4 regions of the Streptomyces sp. NPDC051218 genome follow, and region 4 is predicted to be linked to each of the others. Evidence: riboswitches for the same ligand, from Rfam matches in the RefSeq annotation. Region 4 holds a riboswitch; each other region holds the start of a gene.

The links. A riboswitch is a leader RNA that binds a small molecule or an ion and turns the genes downstream of it on or off. The one in region 4 is predicted to bind cyclic di-AMP.
Positions count from the first base shown of each region.
Region 1: another riboswitch for cyclic di-AMP. It lies ahead of ACIBCK_RS32055 (M23 family metallopeptidase); the one in region 4 lies ahead of ACIBCK_RS24465 (C40 family peptidase).
Region 2: another riboswitch for cyclic di-AMP. It lies ahead of ACIBCK_RS13150 (M23 family metallopeptidase); the one in region 4 lies ahead of ACIBCK_RS24465 (C40 family peptidase).
Region 3: another riboswitch for cyclic di-AMP. It lies ahead of ACIBCK_RS26950 (NlpC/P60 family protein); the one in region 4 lies ahead of ACIBCK_RS24465 (C40 family peptidase).

Region 1 covers NZ_JBITEU010000011.1:396,316-400,768, reverse strand. The annotation lists gene ACIBCK_RS32060 (aldo/keto reductase) at 1-932, opposite strand, end outside; gene ACIBCK_RS32055 (M23 family metallopeptidase) at 1,074-2,162, opposite strand; cyclic di-AMP (ydaO/yuaA leader) riboswitch at 2,174-2,320, opposite strand; gene ACIBCK_RS32050 (PP2C family protein-serine/threonine phosphatase) at 2,523-3,677, opposite strand; tRNA gene ACIBCK_RS32045 (tRNA-Met) at 3,782-3,855, opposite strand; gene ACIBCK_RS32040 (alginate lyase family protein) at 3,922-4,453, opposite strand, start outside.
Region 2 covers NZ_JBITEU010000003.1:486,027-490,479, forward strand. The annotation lists gene ACIBCK_RS13135 (GNAT family N-acetyltransferase) at 1-809, opposite strand, end outside; gene ACIBCK_RS13140 (HPr family phosphocarrier protein) at 1,020-1,301, shown strand; gene ACIBCK_RS13145 (GntR family transcriptional regulator) at 1,444-2,130, opposite strand; gene ACIBCK_RS13150 (M23 family metallopeptidase) at 2,344-3,147, opposite strand; cyclic di-AMP (ydaO/yuaA leader) riboswitch at 3,160-3,322, opposite strand; gene ACIBCK_RS13155 (pitrilysin family protein) at 3,543-4,453, opposite strand, start outside.
Region 3 covers NZ_JBITEU010000009.1:250,508-254,960, forward strand. The annotation lists gene ACIBCK_RS26945 (hypothetical protein) at 166-519, shown strand; gene ACIBCK_RS26950 (NlpC/P60 family protein) at 601-1,803, opposite strand; cyclic di-AMP (ydaO/yuaA leader) riboswitch at 1,811-1,968, opposite strand; gene pcrA (DNA helicase PcrA) at 2,212-4,453, shown strand, end outside.
Region 4 covers NZ_JBITEU010000008.1:212,437-216,889, reverse strand. The annotation lists gene ACIBCK_RS24480 (LysR family transcriptional regulator) at 1-333, opposite strand, end outside; gene ACIBCK_RS24475 (LysE family translocator) at 462-1,091, shown strand; gene ACIBCK_RS24470 (DUF6328 family protein) at 1,069-1,635, opposite strand; gene ACIBCK_RS24465 (C40 family peptidase) at 1,800-2,273, opposite strand; cyclic di-AMP (ydaO/yuaA leader) riboswitch at 2,277-2,449, opposite strand; gene ACIBCK_RS24460 (hypothetical protein) at 2,804-3,112, opposite strand; gene ACIBCK_RS24455 (ATP-dependent Clp protease proteolytic subunit) at 3,120-3,755, opposite strand; gene ACIBCK_RS24450 (amidase) at 3,907-4,453, shown strand, end outside.

The DNA of each region.
Region 1 (4,453 bases), on a different contig from region 4:
GCCGTGAGCGCCGACACCTCGGCCTCCGTCAGTTCGAGCTCCCCCACCGCGAGCAGCGCGGGCAGCTGTTCGACCGTACGGGCCGACGCGATCGGCGCCGCCACCGTCGGCTGCGCGGCGAGCCACGCGAGGGCCACGGTCGCGACCTCGGCGCCGCGCGCCTGGGCGACCTGGTCGAGGGCGGCGAGCACGCGCAGGCCGCGGTCGGTGTCCAGGTGCTTGCCCGCGCCCTCGGCCCGCGCGCTGTCGACCTGCGCACCCGGGCGGTACTTGCCGGTCAGGAAGCCGGAGGCCAGCGCGTAGTACGGGACGGCGGCCAGGCCGGAGCGCGAGGCGACCTGCTCCAGCGGTCCCTCGTACGTGTCGCGCGAGACGAGGTTGTAGTGCGGCTGGAGGACCGAGTAGCGGGCGAGGCCCTCGCGGTCGGAGAAGTCGAGGAACTCCTGGAGCCGCTCGGGGGTCACGTTCGACGCGGCGATGGCGCGCACCTTGCCGGACGTCACCAGCTCGTCGAGGGCGCCGATGATCTCCTCGACGGGGACGGTCGGGTCGTCGTAGTGCGTGTAGAAGAGGTCGATGTAGTCGGTGCGCAGGCGGCGCAGCGACTCCTCGACACCGGACTTGATGGTGTTCGCGGACAGGCCCTTGTAGTCGGGGTGGGCGCCGACCTTGGTGGCGAGCACGACGTCGGAGCGGTTGCCGCGCGCGGCGAGCCAGTTGCCGATGACCGTCTCGGACTCGCCGCCCTTGTTGCCGGGCACCCAGGCCGAGTAGACGTCGGCGGTGTCGACGAAGTTGCCGCCCGCGGCGGTGTAGGCGTCGAGCACGGAGAAGGACTGCGCCTCGTCGGCCGTCCAGCCGAAGACGTTGCCACCCAGGGCGAGCGGGAAGACCTCGAGGTCGGACGAGCCAAGCTTGCGGAGAGAAGTCATACGGGGCTCAACGCCTGTACGGACCACGGAATTCCGCCCAGCGGGATGCCGATTCCATCCGGGCACGGGCAGTGGGTACGCCGAACCGGCAGCCCTGGCGCCGGGGGGTTGGCGCCAGGACCGCCGGGGTTCGGGGTTACCTCAGAGGGACTGGCCCTTGCCGCGCAGCCACGCCGCCGGGTCGACCCCGGTGGAGTCGCCGCCCGGGTGGACCTCCAGGTGGAGGTGGGCGCCGGTGACGTTGCCGGTCGCGCCGACGCGGCCGATGGTCTCGCCGGTGGTGACCTTCTGGCCCGCGCTGACGTTCATCGAGGACTGGTGGCAGAGCCACAGCTCGGTGCCGTCGTCGAGTTCGAGGATCGTGCGGTAGCCGTAGGCCCCCGCCCAGCCGGCCTCCTTGATGGTGCCGGAGTGGATGGCCTTGATGGGCGTGCCCGTGGGAGCCGCGAAGTCCAGGCCCGTGTGGTAGCCGGAGGACCACATGGAGCCGGGCTGACCGAAGGTGCCGGTGAGCGTGTACGAGGCGACGGGAAGGGTGAAGCTCTTCGCGAGCTTGGCCAGGCGCTCCGCCTCGGCCTTCTTCTTCGCGGCGGCCTCGGCCTTCTTCTTGGCGGCTGCCTTCTCGGCGGCGATCTTCTTCTCGGCCGCGGACTGCTTGGCGGCGGCCTGCGCGGCGGCCTCCTTGACGGCTGCTTCTTCGGCCGCCTTCTGGACGGCGTCGTCCGCCTGGTCCTGCTGGTTCTCGGCCTGCTCCATGATGCGGGCCCGCAGTGCCTCGCCCGCGTCCGTGGTGCCCTGCTCGGCGTCGGCGGTGCTGACTCCGGCGGCGCTCAGGGGCGCCGCGGCCACGGCCACGTTCTGGCCCGCGGCGGCGGAGTTGTCGGAGTCGTCGGATATCAAGGACCCCACGCCCGGAAGCGACTTGGCCTCCGGCAGCGAGTCCGTGACGGCCGAGAGGTCCGGCATCTCGATGGCCACCGGGGGCTTGCCGCCCTGCGCGGTGGCGATGCCGCCCGCGCCGACGGCGGCGATGACGCCTACGCCGAGAACCGTGGAGCTGCGGGCGAGCCCGCCACCGCTCCGCTTGTGGACGCGGTGCCTGCCGCGGACGGGACGGATGGACTCCTCGGTGGGATTCCATTCCTCCCAGGAAGAATCATCGTCGTACCCACCGAAATCGTCGTCGTTCGGTACGTACACGCCTTGGGGGGCAGGGCGGTTGGACGCCACTGGGGCGCACTCCTTTCCTTCCTTCTCGCCTACCGGGTTAGCTGACGGGTTCGGAGCAGGAAGGTCTCCTACGAACATCTGGCACGGAGGCACAGATGCCCGATTCACCCCAATTAGTGGTTCCCCGGCTCCCTTTCGGGATTAGGCGCGTGCGCGCGGAGCCGACTCGAGTGACGGCTGGGACGACCGCGCTGCGTTATCGAACGTTAATAGACAGCAGGGTCGTATTCCAAGCTGTTCCGACTGATCGTTAACGGCTTTGGCCCGTACTTATCGGGACACGGGGGTCCGGAACGGGGCGAGTTGACCCCACTTCTTCACGCACCGGAGCTTCACATCTCCTTGACAGTGCGTCAGTTGTTATGCGGAGTGGTGTCCTTCGGTCACGGCTGGTGACATCGGCCGCCGCACCGCGAGCAGTGCCATGTCGTCGGTTGCTCCGCCGCCGGTGTGCCGCCGCACCTCCTCGACGAGTGTCGCCAGGAGCGCGTCGGGTCCGTGGGGCCCCGGGAAGATCCGGCCGCCGAGCCGGGCGGCGGGGTTGTAGAACTCACCCCGGACGTCACGCGCCTCGGAGAGCCCGTCGGTGTAGAGCAGCAGCATCGCCCCCGGCGGGAACTCCGTCTCGTCCGCGCGGTCCGGCCAGGCACCCAGTTCCCCCATCCCGAGCGGCAGCGCGGGCTCGGTGGCGGCCAGGACGCACAGCCGCCCGTCACCGCGCAGGAGCAGCGGCCCCGGGTGCCCGCGGTTGATCAGACGCACCAGACCGTCGCCGTGCGAGATCTCCGCGAGCACGGCGGTGGTGAACCCCTCGAAGGCGTCGAGCCCGTCGCGCCGCGTGCCCTCCCGCGCGAGGGCGCGCTCCAGGCGCTGCGCCACGGCCTCCAGCGTGGACTCCTGCTCGGCGGCCTCCCGGAACGCCCCGATCACGACGGCGACGGCCGCCACCGCGCCCATTCCCTTGCCCCGTACGTCGCCGACGATGACGCGTACGCCGTGCGGTGTGTCCTGCACGGCGTACAGGTCACCCCCGATGAAGGCGTCGGCCTCCGCCGCCTCGTACCGCGCCGCGACGTCGAGGCCGCCGATCCGTGGGTCCGGCTGCGGCAGTACGGCGCGCTGGGCGGCCTCGGCGATGGAGCGGGCGGAGGCGAGCTGTTCGTCGCTGCGGCGTACGACACGGTTGATGAGCACGGCGAGGACGGCGACGGTCACCACCGTGATCAGCTCGGTGACGGCCTCCACGTCGGTGGTGGTGTCGTTCTTGAAGTGCAGGGCGAGCACCGCGGCACAGGAGCCGACGCCGATGAGGGCGGTGCTGATCAGCGAGTAGAAGGGCGCCGCGACGAGCGGGGCGGCGGTGAAGAGGGGCACGGCGGTGAACCTGGGCGGGGTCGACACGTCGTAGACGACCCCGACGACGATGAGCAGCAGGGGAAGAGCCCGTACGAGCGCCCGCTCGTGCCGGACATCGGGACGCTTGCCGCCCCCGCCACTTCCTCCTCGCTGCCCCACTCACTCAGGGTTCCCGGAGCGGCGGCTCGGGGCGACCGGTGTGGGCCGAGCGGGGTACGCCGAAGGCCCGGATCCATTTCTGGATCCGGGCCTTCGGTCTTCAGTAGCGGGGACAGGATTTGAACCTGCGACCTCTGGGTTATGAGCCCAGCGAGCTACCGAGCTGCTCCACCCCGCGCCGTTGAATGCAACTCTACGCCATCAGAGGGAGTGAAAGCGAACCGGCTGCGCGACGGCCGCTCGCTCAGGCGTTCTCCGCGTGCGTCAGCGTCTCCCAGGCCACGAACAGGTCGTCCGTCCCCTCGGGCCGCTGCTCGAGCGTGAGCCTCTGCGTCTGCGGCAGGTCCAGCTTCAGCCGCTCGCGCAGGTGGTTGAGGCCGACCTCGGTGTCGGGCCCCATGTCGCGCTGCACCCGGCCGCCGCACAGCCAGTCGGGCGCCTTGGCGCCCAGCTGGTACGTGGAGTGGAATTCCAGCGCGGCCCGCAGCCGCTCCTTGACCTCGCCGTACAGGTCGACGCCCTGGTGCCAGGCGGTCTCCGCGATGTGCGCGGTGGCCGCGAGCGAGTAGCTGGCGTGCTTGAAGTTCCGGCAGGTCTCCTGGGAGAGCCCGTCGGCGAAGGTCTTCTGCCCGAACCAGTACTTCTGGAGCTTCTCCGGGGTGTTGATGCCGCTGCCCGCGGGCGAGACGGGAAGCGGGCCGTCCGACTCCAGGTAGAAGTAGGCGGGCACCCGGGTCCTGAAGTGGGTCACCGCCTTCTCGAAGGACTCGTGGTCG
Region 2 (4,453 bases), on a different contig from region 4:
ACGGAGCGGTACGCGGGCACTCCGTCGACCTCGGCGCCCTCGCCCTCCTCGAAGTCGAACGCGCTGTTCACCGCGTACAGCCGCCCCGTGAAGCCCGCCTCGCGCAGGTTCCGGAGCACGCTGCGCCCCACGCCGCCCTGCGTGCGCCCGACGCCGATCACGGCGACCGACTTCGGCGTGAGCAGCCGCTGCACCGATCGCGCCTCGGCCCGCTGCTCGCGGGCGCGCTGCACGGCGAGGGAGCGGTCGGTGGGCTCCAGATCGAATTCGAGACGTACGACGCCGTCCTCGAAGCTGCGCTTCTGCTGGTACCCCGCGTCCGTGAAGACCTTGATCATCTTGGTGTTGGCGGGCAGCACCTCGGCGGCGAAGCGCCGGATGCCGCGCTCCCTGGCCACCGCCGCGATGTGTTCGAGGAGGGTGGAGGCCACTCCCCTGCCCTGGTGGGCGTCCTGCACGAGGAAGGCGACCTCGGCCTCATCGGCGGGTGCGCTCGCGGACATGCCGCGTTCATCGATGCGGTCGAAGCGGACGGTGGCGATGAACTCACCGCCCACGGTGGCCGCCAGACCCACCCGGTCCACCTGGTCGTGATGGGTGAAGCGGTGCACGTCCTTGGCGGACAGGCGGGGGTAGGGCGCGAAGAAGCGGTAGTACTTCGACTCGTCCGAGACCTGCTCGTAGAAGCTGACCAGGCGGTCCGCGTCCTCGGCAGTGATCGGCCTGATCCGGGCGGTGCCTCCGTCACGCAGGACGACGTCGGCTTCCCAGTGGGAGGGGTATGCGTGCCGGTCCGACGGGGTCTGCATGGGCCCAGAGTACGGGTCGCGGCGGCGCCATGGCCGGGGCAGGCTAGGAGACGTCGAAGGCGGGACGAGGGCCCCGCGGCACGAGGACGTACGGTCGACGGAGGACGGACCATCGGTCGGCACGGTACGGACGATCGGCCGGCGGAGCACTCGCGACGGCATGAGACACTGGTCTAGACAACTGTGAGACATCTGGAAGGGCAGCAACACATGGCTGAGCGCCGCGTCAACGTCGGCTGGGCCGAGGGCCTTCACGCCCGACCCGCCTCCATCTTCGTCCGCGCGGCCACCGCCGCCGGCGTCCCCGTGACGATCGCCAAGGCTGACGGCAACCCCGTGAACGCCGCCTCCATGCTCGCGGTGCTCGGCCTGGGCGCGCAGGGTGGCGAGGAGATCACCCTCGCCTCCGACGCCGAGGGCGCGGACGCCGCTCTCGACCGTCTGGCGAAGCTGGTCGCGGACGGCCTCGAGGAGCTTCCCGAGACCGTCTGATAAAGACTGTTACTCATACGCCGAAGGGCCTGCCCCGAAATAGGGGTGGGCCCTTCAGTGTTTTCTTTCCGCTATTCGGGCAGCAGAAATAATGCCCCGCCCAATAGCACTTCTATGCACTTCTTTGTATACGGCGCCTTTGTTAAAGGCGCAGACCCGCTGTGTTTACGGAAGGTTGCGAACCCCTCACGCCGGAGAGCTGGCGCACGAACCGCGGCCGGTGCGCGGCTGCCGTCCGCTCCGTGTGCTGCGCGGTGAGCGCACGGGCCCGCTCCGCGTCCCCGCGGGCGACCGCGTCGACTATCGCGGCGTGCTCCGCCCAGGCCTCCGCGGGGGCGGCCGACGCCTCGACCACGTACATCCAGGCGATCTTGTGCCGGAGCTGGGTGAGCAGTGCCGTGAGGCCGGGGCTGCCGGACGCCTGGGCGAGCGTCTCGTGGAACCAGCCGCCCAGGGAACGCAGATCCTCGCTCCGGCCGCGCCTCGATCGCTCCTGGCCGAGCCTGACGAGGCCGCGCAGGACCTTCAGGTGCGCCTCCGTGCGGCGCTGTGCGGCGCGGGCCGCGCCCAGCGGCTCCAGGAGCGCGCGGACCTCCAGGAGGTCGGCAGCGTCCTGTTCGGTGGGCTCGGCGACACACGCGCCCGCGTGCCGGCGCGTGACGACGAAGCCCTCGGCCTCCAGGGTGCGCAGGGCCTCACGGACGGGGACGCGGGAGACCCCGTAGCGGCGCGCGAGCAGTTCCTCGGTGAGCCGGCCGCCCCGTTCGTAGACACCGGAGACGATGTCGTCCCGGATGGCCGTGCATACCGAGTGCGCGGGAATGCGCATGACTGACCTCCGCCTTAATCCCCGCGAAACGCGGTCTGTCGACGCCTGTTCGGCGACTCTATTGCAGAGCCGCCGAATTTCCGATGGTCGGCCGAAATCCGGGGATACTTTTGGCCAACGGAGATACGGGAACGGCGAAAGCCCCGGCTCTCGACGAGCCGGGGCTTTCGGTGAATCAGGTGCGCTTCGTGCGACCGCCTTGGATCTCCGGGATCAGACGTTGACGCCGTGCGAGCGGAGGTACGAGACGGGGTCGATGTCCGTGCCGTAGTCCGCGCCGGTGCGGGCCTCGAAGTGGAGGTGCGGGCCGCTGGAGTTGCCGGTGGAGCCGGAGAGGCCGATCTGCTGGCCCGGAGTGACCGCCTGGCCGACCGTGACACCGAGGGACGACATGTGGCCGTACTGGGTGTACGTGCCGTCGTTCATCTTGATGACCACGTTGTTGCCGTAGGCGCCGCCCCAGCCGGCCTCGACGACGGTGCCGGAGCCGACCGCGTGGACCGAGGTGCCGGACGCGGCGTGGAAGTCGACGCCGGTGTGACTGCCGGAGGACCACATGGCGCCACCGGTCTGGTAACCCGTGGAGATGGACGAGCCGGTGATCGGCGACACGTAGCTGTTGAGGCGCTTGCGCTCGGCCTCGCGCGCGGCACGCTCCTTGGCCTCGCGCTCCTTCTTGGCCTTGGCCTTCGCCTCGGCCTCGGCCTTGCGCTTGGCCTCCTCGGCCTTCTTCTTGGCGGCCTCTTCGGCCTTCTTGGCCGCTGCGGCGTCGTCGGCGGCCTGCTGCTGGGCAGCGGCCTGCGCGTCGACGCTCTGGGCGAGCGAGTCGCCCACGGAGATCGCCTGGGTGAGGCCGGTGTGCTGGGGAGTCACCGCGTCGTCGGCGGCGAGCGCCGGAGCGGCCAGGCCTCCGATGACACCGGTGGTGGTGAGGGCGGCGACGCCCGCCACGTTCGCGGTCGTACGCGTGAGGCGGCTCGGGCGACGGTGCTTCCCGGTGGCACGGGTGAACGCCATGAAGCGGCTGATCCTTTCCTTCCTTCTCGCCTACCGGGTTAGCTGACGGGTTCGGAGCAGGAAGGTCTCCTACGAGTCCCTCACCTCACGGCGAGGTTCCCGATTCACCCCAAGGGACATGTGGGTCCCCGGCTCCCCTGGCTCGCGCCGTACGGGGACTCGGCGATGACTGTCCGGTGCCGCGGGCGCGGCGTACTGCATGACGAACAGCCGGACCAGACGCTAAGCGGGTCATCTTTCAAACGACAAACGGATCAGAGCTTTTGTAGCGCACGCCACAGGTCAGACACGTAACCTCCATACTAATTCGGACATATGAGGACCCCAGCAGCGTTTTCCCGCCACTGGGGTCCCGATATGTCCTGACTATCACTCAGTTCAGGCGCACCCCGCACTCACCCCGTGACCACACTCACTTCACCGATGCCGAGCGCCCTGACGGGCTCCTCGATCTGCGACGCGTCTCCCACGAGCACCGTCACCAGACGGTCCACGGGGAAGGCGCTCACCACGGCGGCGGTGGCCTCCACGGTGCCGGTCTCGGCCAACTGGCGGTACAGCTGGGCCTGGAAGTCGTCCGGCAGGTGCTGCTCGACCTGGTCGGCGAGGGTGGCCGCGACGGACGCCGCCATCTCGTACTTGAGCGGGGCGACGCCCACCAGGTTCTGCACGGCGACGTCGCGCTCGGCGTCCGTGAGGCCGTCGGCGGCGAGGGTGCGCAGGACCTTCCACAGGTCGTCGAGGGCCGGGCCGGTGGACTCGGTGTCCACGGAGCCGCTGATGGCGAGCATCGCCGCGCCGCTGCCGTCCGGAGCGGAACGCAGGACCTGGGCGAACGACCGTACGCCGTAGGTGTATCCCTTCTCCTCGCGCAGGACGCGGTCCAGGCGTGAGGTGAGGGTGCCGCCCAGGCAGTACGTGCCGAGCACCTGCGCGGGCCACACGCGGTCGTGCCGGTCCGGGCCCACGCGGCCGATGAGCAACTGCGTCTGGACGGCTCCCGGGCGGTCCACGATGACGACACGTCCGGTGTCGTCCGCGGTCACCGGGGGCACCGGACGCGGCTCGGCGGTGCCACCCGTCCAGGCGCCGATGGTGTCGGCGAGGACGGCGTCCAGGTCGACGCCGGTCAGGTCGCCCACGATCACGGCGGTCGCCGTCGCGGGACGCACGTGCTTCTCGTAGAAGGTGCGCACCGCGGCCGAGTCGATGGCCGTGACCGTCTCCTCGGTGCCCTGGCGGGGGCGCGACATGCGGGAGGTCGCCGGGAAGAGCTGCCGGGACAGCTCCTTGGCGGCGCGGCGCC
Region 3 (4,453 bases), on a different contig from region 4:
TAGTGACGGATTGTGCGCAACTGACGGAAGTGCGTTGTCCAGTGGCCACGCGTGACCGTGCGAACCGCCGGACCGGCGCCCTTCGCATCGGCGCGTGACCGATGCGGTGCTCGGGACCCACCTGGCTACGGGGCGGTGATAAGGCCCCGGCTAGGCTCCGGAACCATGGACGTTCTCACCCATCTCTTCGTCGGCCTGCACATCATCGGCATCGCCTCCCTCCTGGGCGGCTTCCTCACCCAGATGAAGCAGATGGGCCAAGGCACGGCCCGCTTCAGCCCCGCGATGCTGCACGGCGCGCTCACGATGCTCGTCACGGGCGTGATCCTGGTGGGCCTGAACCAGGCGGACGACAACCCCGTCAACAACATCAAGATCGGCATCAAGATGGCCGTCCTGATCGTGATCCTCGCGCTGGTCTACGTGAAGCGCGACGAGGAGAAGGTGGACAAGGGGATGTTCGGCGCCGTCGGGTTGCTGACCGTCGTGAACATCTTCATCGCGGTCCTGTGGACCTGACGCCACCGACGAGAAACGGCCCTCCACGCGCGCGTGGAGGGCCGTTTCTCGTGAGGGTGTGACGGAGCGAGGGTGTGCCGGTTACGCGGGGCGGACCACGCTGTGGATCGGCATGTAGTAGATCGACTCGACGCGGACGTTCGCACCCGGCTTCGGGGCGTGGATCATCTTGCCGTCGCCGATGTAGATCCCCACGTGGCTGATGTCGTCGTAGAAGAAGACCAGGTCACCCGGCTTGGCATCGGCGGTCTTCACGGTCGAGCCGACCTTCACCTGGTCCCACGTCGTACGCGGCAGGGAGATCCCCGCGGCCTTCCACGCGTCCTGGGTGAGCCCGGAGCAGTCGTAGGAGTCGGGGCCTGTGGCGCCCCACACGTACGGCTTGCCGATCTGGGCCTCGGCGAAGTTGATCACCTTCGCGGCCTTCGTCGCGTAACCGCTGTCCGTGTCACCGGAGCCCGCGCCGGAGCCGGTGCCCGAGCCCGTGTCCGAACCGGAGCCCGCGTCAGGGGTCTCCTTGTCCTTCTCGCGCTCCTTGGCCGCGGCCTCTTCCGCCGCCTTGCGCTTGGCCTCCGCCTCGGCCTCCTGCTTGCGGGCCAGCTCGGCGGCCTTGCGCTTGGCCTCTTCTTCCTTCTTCTTCTCGATCGCCGCGAGCCGCGCCTTCTCCTCGGCCGTCAGATCCGAGAGCAGCGTGCGCGCCTGGCCCAGCTTCTTCTGGACGGTCTTCTTGCTCGTCTTGAGCTCGTCCCGCGAGTCGCTCAGCGTCTCCAGGCTCTCGGCTGCCTTCGTACGCTGCTTCGTCGCCGAGGCCTGCTGCGTCTGGTAGTCGTCGACCGCCTTCTTCTGGCGCGCGGTCAGCCGGTCCGACAGGTGGTTCTGGGCGAAGTACCCCTGCGGGTCTTCGGCGAGCATCATCGTGGCGGTGTCGGAGACCCCGCCGGTGCGGTACTGGGCCGCGGCGAACGTGCCCAGCTCCTGGCGGGCCTCGTTCAGCTTGTCGGTGCGCTCGGCCACATCGTCGAGAAGGGTGTCGACCTTCTTGCGCTGCTTGTCGGTGCGCTCCTTGACCGAGTTGTACTTCTGGGTGGCCACACCCGCCTGCTGGTAGAGGTCGTCGACCTTCTTCTGCACCTCTTCGAGGCTGGGCTTCCCGGGCGCGGACGGTGCCGCCTGCGCGCTCTGCGACAGGAGGGCCACGGAGGTCAGGGCCGCCGTCGTGATGCCGAGGGCGGGGGCGGTGCGTAGGCCGGCAATGCGGGTCCGCGGCTTGCGGTGCGACGCCAAGGGAGGCGACTCCTTCCGTAGACCGCCTACCGGGTTAGCTGTCGGGTTCGGGCGGGTGGTTCCGGAAGGTTGCCCTACAGTCCCGTACTTCGTACGGGACCGATTCACCCCAAGTTCATCGTGGGTCCCCGGCTCCGAGGAGATCGAACTCGGCGGAGGCCACCCGTTCCCGGCGGGGTTCGCCGGTGGGAGTACGAGCAGCCCGCGGAGCACGCTAGCCAACTCGTGTGGCCCGTGTGAAGGTTGATGTTCGATATGCCCGATACGTTTTCGTTACTTTACGAAGCTCTTGACGCGCGCACGTCGTGCCGAAGCGGAGAGTTACCGTCCGCGAGCGGGGCGTAAGCGGAGTGACGTGACCGGAACCCGGGGCGGGTTGTCAGTGGGGCCGCCTAGACTCGGGAGGCGATGAGCAGCCTCTTTGATGACAGCTTCCTGGCGGACCTCCAGCCCTCGCGGGCCTCGGAGGGGGAGCCCCCGCCGCCGCCCGAGGACAGTGCGCCGGAATCCGTTCCGCATGATCTGTTCGACGGGAAGTTCGACGCGCCCGTGCCCCGGGACGCGCACTACCGCGGCGGCGCCCCCCGCCCCGTGCTGGACCCGGCCGCCCTGCTCGACGGGCTGAACGAGAACCAGCGCGCGGCCGTCGTGCACGCGGACTCCCCGCTGCTCATCGTCGCGGGCGCCGGCTCCGGCAAGACCCGGGTCCTGACGCACCGCATCGCGTATCTCCTGGCCGAGCGGCACGTGCACCCGGGACAGATCCTGGCGATCACGTTCACGAACAAGGCCGCGGGCGAGATGAAGGAGCGCGTCGAGCAGCTCGTCGGGCCGCGGGCCAACGCGATGTGGGTGTCGACGTTCCACAGCGCGTGTGTCCGCATCCTGCGCCGCGAGTCGAAGAAGCTCGGCTTCACCTCGTCCTTCTCGATCTACGACGCCGCGGACTCCAAGCGGCTGATGGCGCTGGTCTGCCGCGATCTGGACATCGACCCGAAGAAGTTCCCGCCGAAGTCCTTCAGCGCCAAGATCTCGAACCTGAAGAACGAGCTGATCGACGAGGAGGCCTTCGCCGGGCAGGCCGCCGACGGCTTCGAGAAGACGCTCGCCCAGGCGTACGCGATGTACCAGTCGCGACTGCGCGAGGCGAACGCCCTCGACTTCGACGACCTGATCATGACGACGGTCCACATGTTCCGCGCGTTCCCGGACGTCGCCGAGCACTACCGCCGCCGCTTCCGCCACGTGATGGTCGACGAGTACCAGGACACCAATCACGCCCAGTACGCCCTGGTGCGCGAGCTGGTCGGCCCCTCCGGAGGCGAGGGGGACGACCCCGCCGAGCTGTGTGTCGTGGGTGACGCGGACCAGTCGATCTACGCCTTCCGCGGCGCGACGATCCGCAACATCCTCCAGTTCGAGGAGGACTACCCGAACGCGACGACGATCCTCCTGGAGCAGAACTACCGCTCCACGCAGACGATCCTGACCGCGGCCAACGCCGTCATCGAGCGCAACGAAAGCCGCCGCCCCAAGAACCTGTGGACCAACGCGGGCGCGGGCGCCGGCATCACGGGTTACGTCGCCGACACCGAGCACGACGAGGCGCAGTTCGTCGCCGACGAGATCGACCGGCTCACCGACGCGGGCGACGCGAAGGCGGGCGACGTCGCGATCTTCTACCGGACGAACGCGCAGTCCCGTGTCTTCGAAGAGATCTTCATCCGTGTCGGCCTGCCCTACAAGGTCGTCGGTGGCGTCCGCTTCTACGAGCGCAAGGAGGTCCGGGACGTCCTCGCGTATCTGCGGGTGCTCGCCAACCCGGAGGACTCCGTCCCGCTGCGGCGCATTCTGAACGTACCGAAGAGGGGCATCGGCGACCGCGCGGAAGCGATGATCGACGCGCTCTCGCAGCGCGAGAAGATCTCCTTCCCGCAGGCGCTGAAGCGCGTCGACGAGGCGTACGGGATGGCCTCCCGCTCGGCCAACGCCGTCAAGCGGTTCAACGTGCTGATGGAGGAGCTGCGGACCGTCGTCGAGTCCGGCGCGGGCCCCGCGGTGGTCCTGGAGGCCGTGCTCGAACGCACCGGGTATCTCGCCGAGTTGCAGGCCTCGACCGACCCGCAGGACGAGACACGCATCGAGAACCTCCAGGAACTGGCAGCCGTGGCGCTGGAGTTCGAGCAGGACAGCGGCGAGGCCACTGCTGGAGGCGAGGGGGAAGGCGAAGGGGAGACCGAGGGCGAGGAGGCCGCGGCCACAGGCGTGTCCGGCACGCTCTCCGAGTTCCTGGAGCGGGTCGCGCTCGTCGCCGACTCGGACCAGATCCCGGACGAGGAGGACGACGGCTCCGGAGTCATCACGCTGATGACGCTGCACACCGCCAAGGGCCTCGAGTTCCCGGTCGTCTTCCTGACCGGCATGGAGGACGGCGTCTTCCCGCACATGCGTGCCCTCGGGCAGGTAAAGGAGCTGGAGGAGGAGCGCCGCCTCGCGTACGTGGGCATCACGCGCGCGCGTGAGCGGCTCTATCTGACGCGGTCCTCGATGCGCAGCGCCTGGGGACAGCCCTCGTACAACCCGCCCTCGCGCTTCCTGGAGGAGATCCCGGAGGTTCACCTGGACTGGAAGCGGAAGGGTTCCGTCGGCG
Region 4 (4,453 bases):
CAGCGCGGGCGGCACCAGATGGATCCCGGCCGTGGTGAACGTCCCCACCCGCAGCCTGCCGCCGGAGAGCCCCGCGAGCCGGGCCAGTTCGTGCCGGGCCTGTTCCATCTCGTCCAGGACCCGGCGCGCCCGCGCGAGCAGCAGCTCACCCGCACCGGTCAGCCGCGCCCCGCGGTGATGCCGTACCAGGAGCGCGGTGCCCGCCTCCCGTTCGAGCTTGGCCAGCTGCTGGGAGAGGGCGGGCACGGTGTAGCCGAGGCGCTCGGCGGCGCGGGTGATCGACCCGGCCTCGGAGACGGCCACCAGTGCGGCGAGCCGCGTCGGGTCGTACATGGTCGCTCCCGGTGCAGGAGCCGGCGGCGGTGGGGCGGTCCGTCGGCGTGGGGGTAAACGCCTGCTTAAGGCTGACTCAGGATATTCCACATACCTGCTGAAGGCAGAAGAACGGCAGGGTGGATGCCATGGACGCACAATTGGTCACCTTCACCGGAGTCGCCGCGGGCATGGTCGCCATGCCGGGTGCCGACTTCGCCGTCGTGGTGCGCAACGCCCTCACCTCCCGCCGTGCCGGAGTCGCCTGCGCGATCGGTGTGGCGGGCGGGCTCCTGGTGCACACGGCGCTCGCGGTGGCCGGGGTCGCGGCGGTCCTCGCGGCGGTACCCACCCTCTTCCGGGCGTTGCAGGCCGCGGGCGGGGCTTATGTGCTGTACCTCGGCTGTCGCGCCCTGCGGTCGGCCGCGCGACCGCTCGAAGACTTCGGGCCGCGGGACGGCGTGGAGCAGGCGGTGGCCGGGGGCAGTCTGCGGCAGGGCTTCTTCACCAACGCCCTCAACCCGAAGGCGCCCATCACCTTCCTCAGCGTGCTGCCCCAGTTCGTGCCCGCGGGCAGCCCCGCGATGCCGAGGACGCTGCTGCTCGCGTCCATCATCGTGGCCCTCGCCCTGGTGTGGTTCCCGGTCGTCGCCGTCCTGGTCGACCGGCTCGGGCGGTGGTTGCGCAGGCCGCGTACGGCCCGTGCCATCGAGGGCGGCACCGGCGCGGCGCTCAGCGTCCTCGGCGTGGTGCTCCTCACCGAGGCCCTGCTGGCCTGACGCCGTCCGACGTGGCCGATTCCTTGCCGTCGTCACCCCGGCCCTCGGTCTTGTCCGCCGCGCCACGCACCAGGAGGGGGAGCAGGCCCCACAGGCCCGCACACACCACCATCGTGCCCGCGGCGGCGATGATCCCGCCGGTTCGGCCCACCGCCACGTCGACGACCAGGAGCACGGCGCCGGAGACCGCGAACACCAGGACACCGAGGCCGATGCCGGCGAGGCGGGACGACACGCGCACGATCAGCGGCTTGGCCCGCTGCCCGAACAGCGACCTGTGCACGGCTGCCGGAGCGGTGAACAACGCCGCGGCGAGCACGGCGAGCAGCAGCGTGGTCACATACGTGGCGCGCTGCATCGTGTCGAGCGAGGGGAAGCGCTCGGTGAAGGCGAGCGTCAGCAGGAAGGCGAAAAGGATCTGCACCCCGGCCTGCGTGACCCGCAGTTCCTGGAGGATCTCCGCGAAATTGCGATCGGCGCGTTCGAAGCGCGTCTCGTTGCGGGACGGTCCGCCCCCGGTGGAGGAGCTGTTGTTTTCGGCCATGGCGCACGAGTATCCGCGTCGACGTGCTCCACGCCTGGCGGGCGCGCCGGTCGGAGGGCTTGGCGGAGGGCCTGACGGAGGGTCGGGCGAGCGGTGGTGGCGGCCGTGCGGGCCGCCGCCACCGCCCCAGGCCGAGCCTGTGACCGGCGATCAGTGACGGGCCATCAGCGCACCCGCCCGTAGGAGACGCTCTTCGTCCAGATCTTCTCGAGCCGCACCACGGTGTTCGACTTCGGGGCGTGCCAGATCCGGCCCTTGCCCGCGTAGATCCCGACGTGGTAGACGTTCCGGCCGGAGTGGAAGAAGACCAGGTCACCGCGGGTGCGATTGGATGCCGAGATGTGGCGGGTCTTGTTGTACTGCTGTCCGGCGGTGCGTGGCAGTTTCTTGCCCGCGCGCTTGAACGAGTACTGGGTCAGGCCGGAGCAGTCGAACCGGTTCGGTCCCGTCGCTCCGTAGCCGTACGGGGAGCCCTTCTTGGAGGCGGCGATCTTGAGCGCCTTGGTCCCGTGTGTCGCGGCCTCTGCCTCCGACGTGAGCCCTGGGGCCACGATGGTCCCGCCTACGACGGCGAGTGTGAGGGCCGATACCGAACCGGCCCTGGTGAGCAGCGACGGGACGTGATGCAGCGCGGTCATGCGCAACCCTTCGTCAACCGCCTGTGAAGGATGACCTGTCGGATTCGGGCTGACAAAGTTGCCCGGCCGCGCTGTGCGGCTTCACCCCAAGGGCCGGCGTCCGGACTCTCCGGACCGACCCGTCATGCCTGGGTCCTCCACTCCTGCCGATGCACCGATGTCGACCGGTCATCCGGGCGGCGGCAGGACTCGGCGTCCGCCCGGACCGCCCCGCCGCTGTGGCGGGGGCTTGTCGTCGAAAGGGATCTTGACCCGTGAAGGGCGCAAATTCCGAGCCGAAACGGCCTTTTGTGAAGCTACTCACGGCTGAACCGTTCGGGTGGACAAGGTCCGTTTCGTGGTCCGGTCGCGGTGAAGGGCGATCGTGCGACCAGCACCGGAACGAGTAATTCCGGCCCACGCGTACACATCTGACGCAACTGAAGACAGCCCGAAAAACGATGATTGTCTACGCCGAACGAGGTAGCCCGTTTGGTTCGTTTGAGATCGGGCCGGGACGCATCGGGCGTCGGACCGGGGGTGACGGGGGCTCAGGACGCCGTCGCGGGCGGCACGGTGACCCGGCAGGACCGCCGCTCCCCGTCGAGCACGCGCAGGGCCCGTGCCAACGTCGGCGCGTGCACCGCGCTCTCGCCCCGCTGGTGCATGAGCGTCAGCGCGTCCCGCAGGGCGGTCGCGCTGCCGACCAGGGCCTGGGCGGCGCGCAGTCCGCCGTAGGTGTCCGATGCGCGGGCCGGGTTGATCCGGCCCACCAGGTCGACCACTTCGAGGTACCGGTCGATCAACTCGCCCTCGGCGCGCGTGAGTGCGGGCAGGGGAGGAAGTTCGGGTGGCAGCATCGCCGGTTCACCCCGCGTCCTTGGTGCGCGGGGACGGCTTGCGGCTCGCGACGATGCGGTCCACCAGGCCGTAGTCAACTGCCTCGGTCGCGCTGAGGATCTTGTCCCGCTCGATGTCGTCGCGGACGCGTTCCGCGCTCTGCCCCGTGTGTTGCACGAGCAGCTTCTCCAGTTGGGCGCGGGTGCGCAGGAGTTCGTCGGCCTGGATCGCCAGATCGGAGGCCTGGCCGTGCACCGGCTCGGCGAGTGAGGGCTGGTGGATGAGGACCCGGGCGCCGGGCAGCGCGTGCCGCTTACCGGGTGTGCCCGCGGCCAGCAGGACCGCCGCCGCCGACGCGGCCTGCCCCAGGCAGGTCGTCTCCACGTCGCAGGAGACGAACTGGATCGTGTCGTAGATCGCGGTCATCGCGCTGAACGAGCCGCCGGGGGAGTTGATGTAGAGCGCGATGTCGCGCTCGGGCGCCAGGTATTCGAGGTGCATGAACTGCGCCATCACATCGTTGGCCGACGTGTCGTCGATCGGCGTCCCCAAGAAGACGATGCGCTCCTCCAGGAGCTTCGAGTACGGATCGAGGGTCCGCTGTCCGGTGCTCGTGCGCTCGGTGAACTCGGGCAGGACATAGCGGGCGAACGGTCGGTTCATGGCATGTCTCTCCTCTGCCGGGGTCGGATGCTCCCCAAGGCTTCCGTAAAAAATGTACAGGACGTACGTAACGTAGGAGTGAGGTGGCGCGACGGCGTGGGCATGCTCCGCCTCGTCGTGATCTCCCGCCCCGAGCCGAAGGCGTCGCCCAATGAGCCCTGAAGCCCCGCTCGTCCACCTCACCGCCCGCGAACTCGCCGTCAGGATCCGCGCCCGGGAGCTGTCGGCCCGCGAGGTCGTCCAGGCGCACCTGGAGCGGATCGAGCAGGCCAACGGTCCCGTCAACGCGGTGGTGACCGTGGTGGCGGAGCGCGCCCTCGACGAAGCGCGCACCGCCGACGAGGCCGCCGCGCACGGCGAACCGCTCGGCCCGCTGCACGGGCTGCCCGTCGCCCACAAGGACACCCACGACACACACGGCATCCGGACCACGTATGGGACACCGCTCCTCGCCGACAACGTCCCCAACCGGGACGAGTTGATCGTCGAGCGCATCCGCGCCGCCGGGGCGATCACCATCGGCAAGACCAACGTGCCCGAGTTCGCGGCCGGTTCGCACACCGTCAACCCGCTCTTCGGGGCCACCCGCAACCCGTACGACCTCCGGCGGTCGGCGGGCGGCAGCAGCGGGGGAGCGGCGGCCGCGCTCGCGTGCGGCATGCATCCCCTGGCCGACGGCAGTGACATGGGCGGTTCTC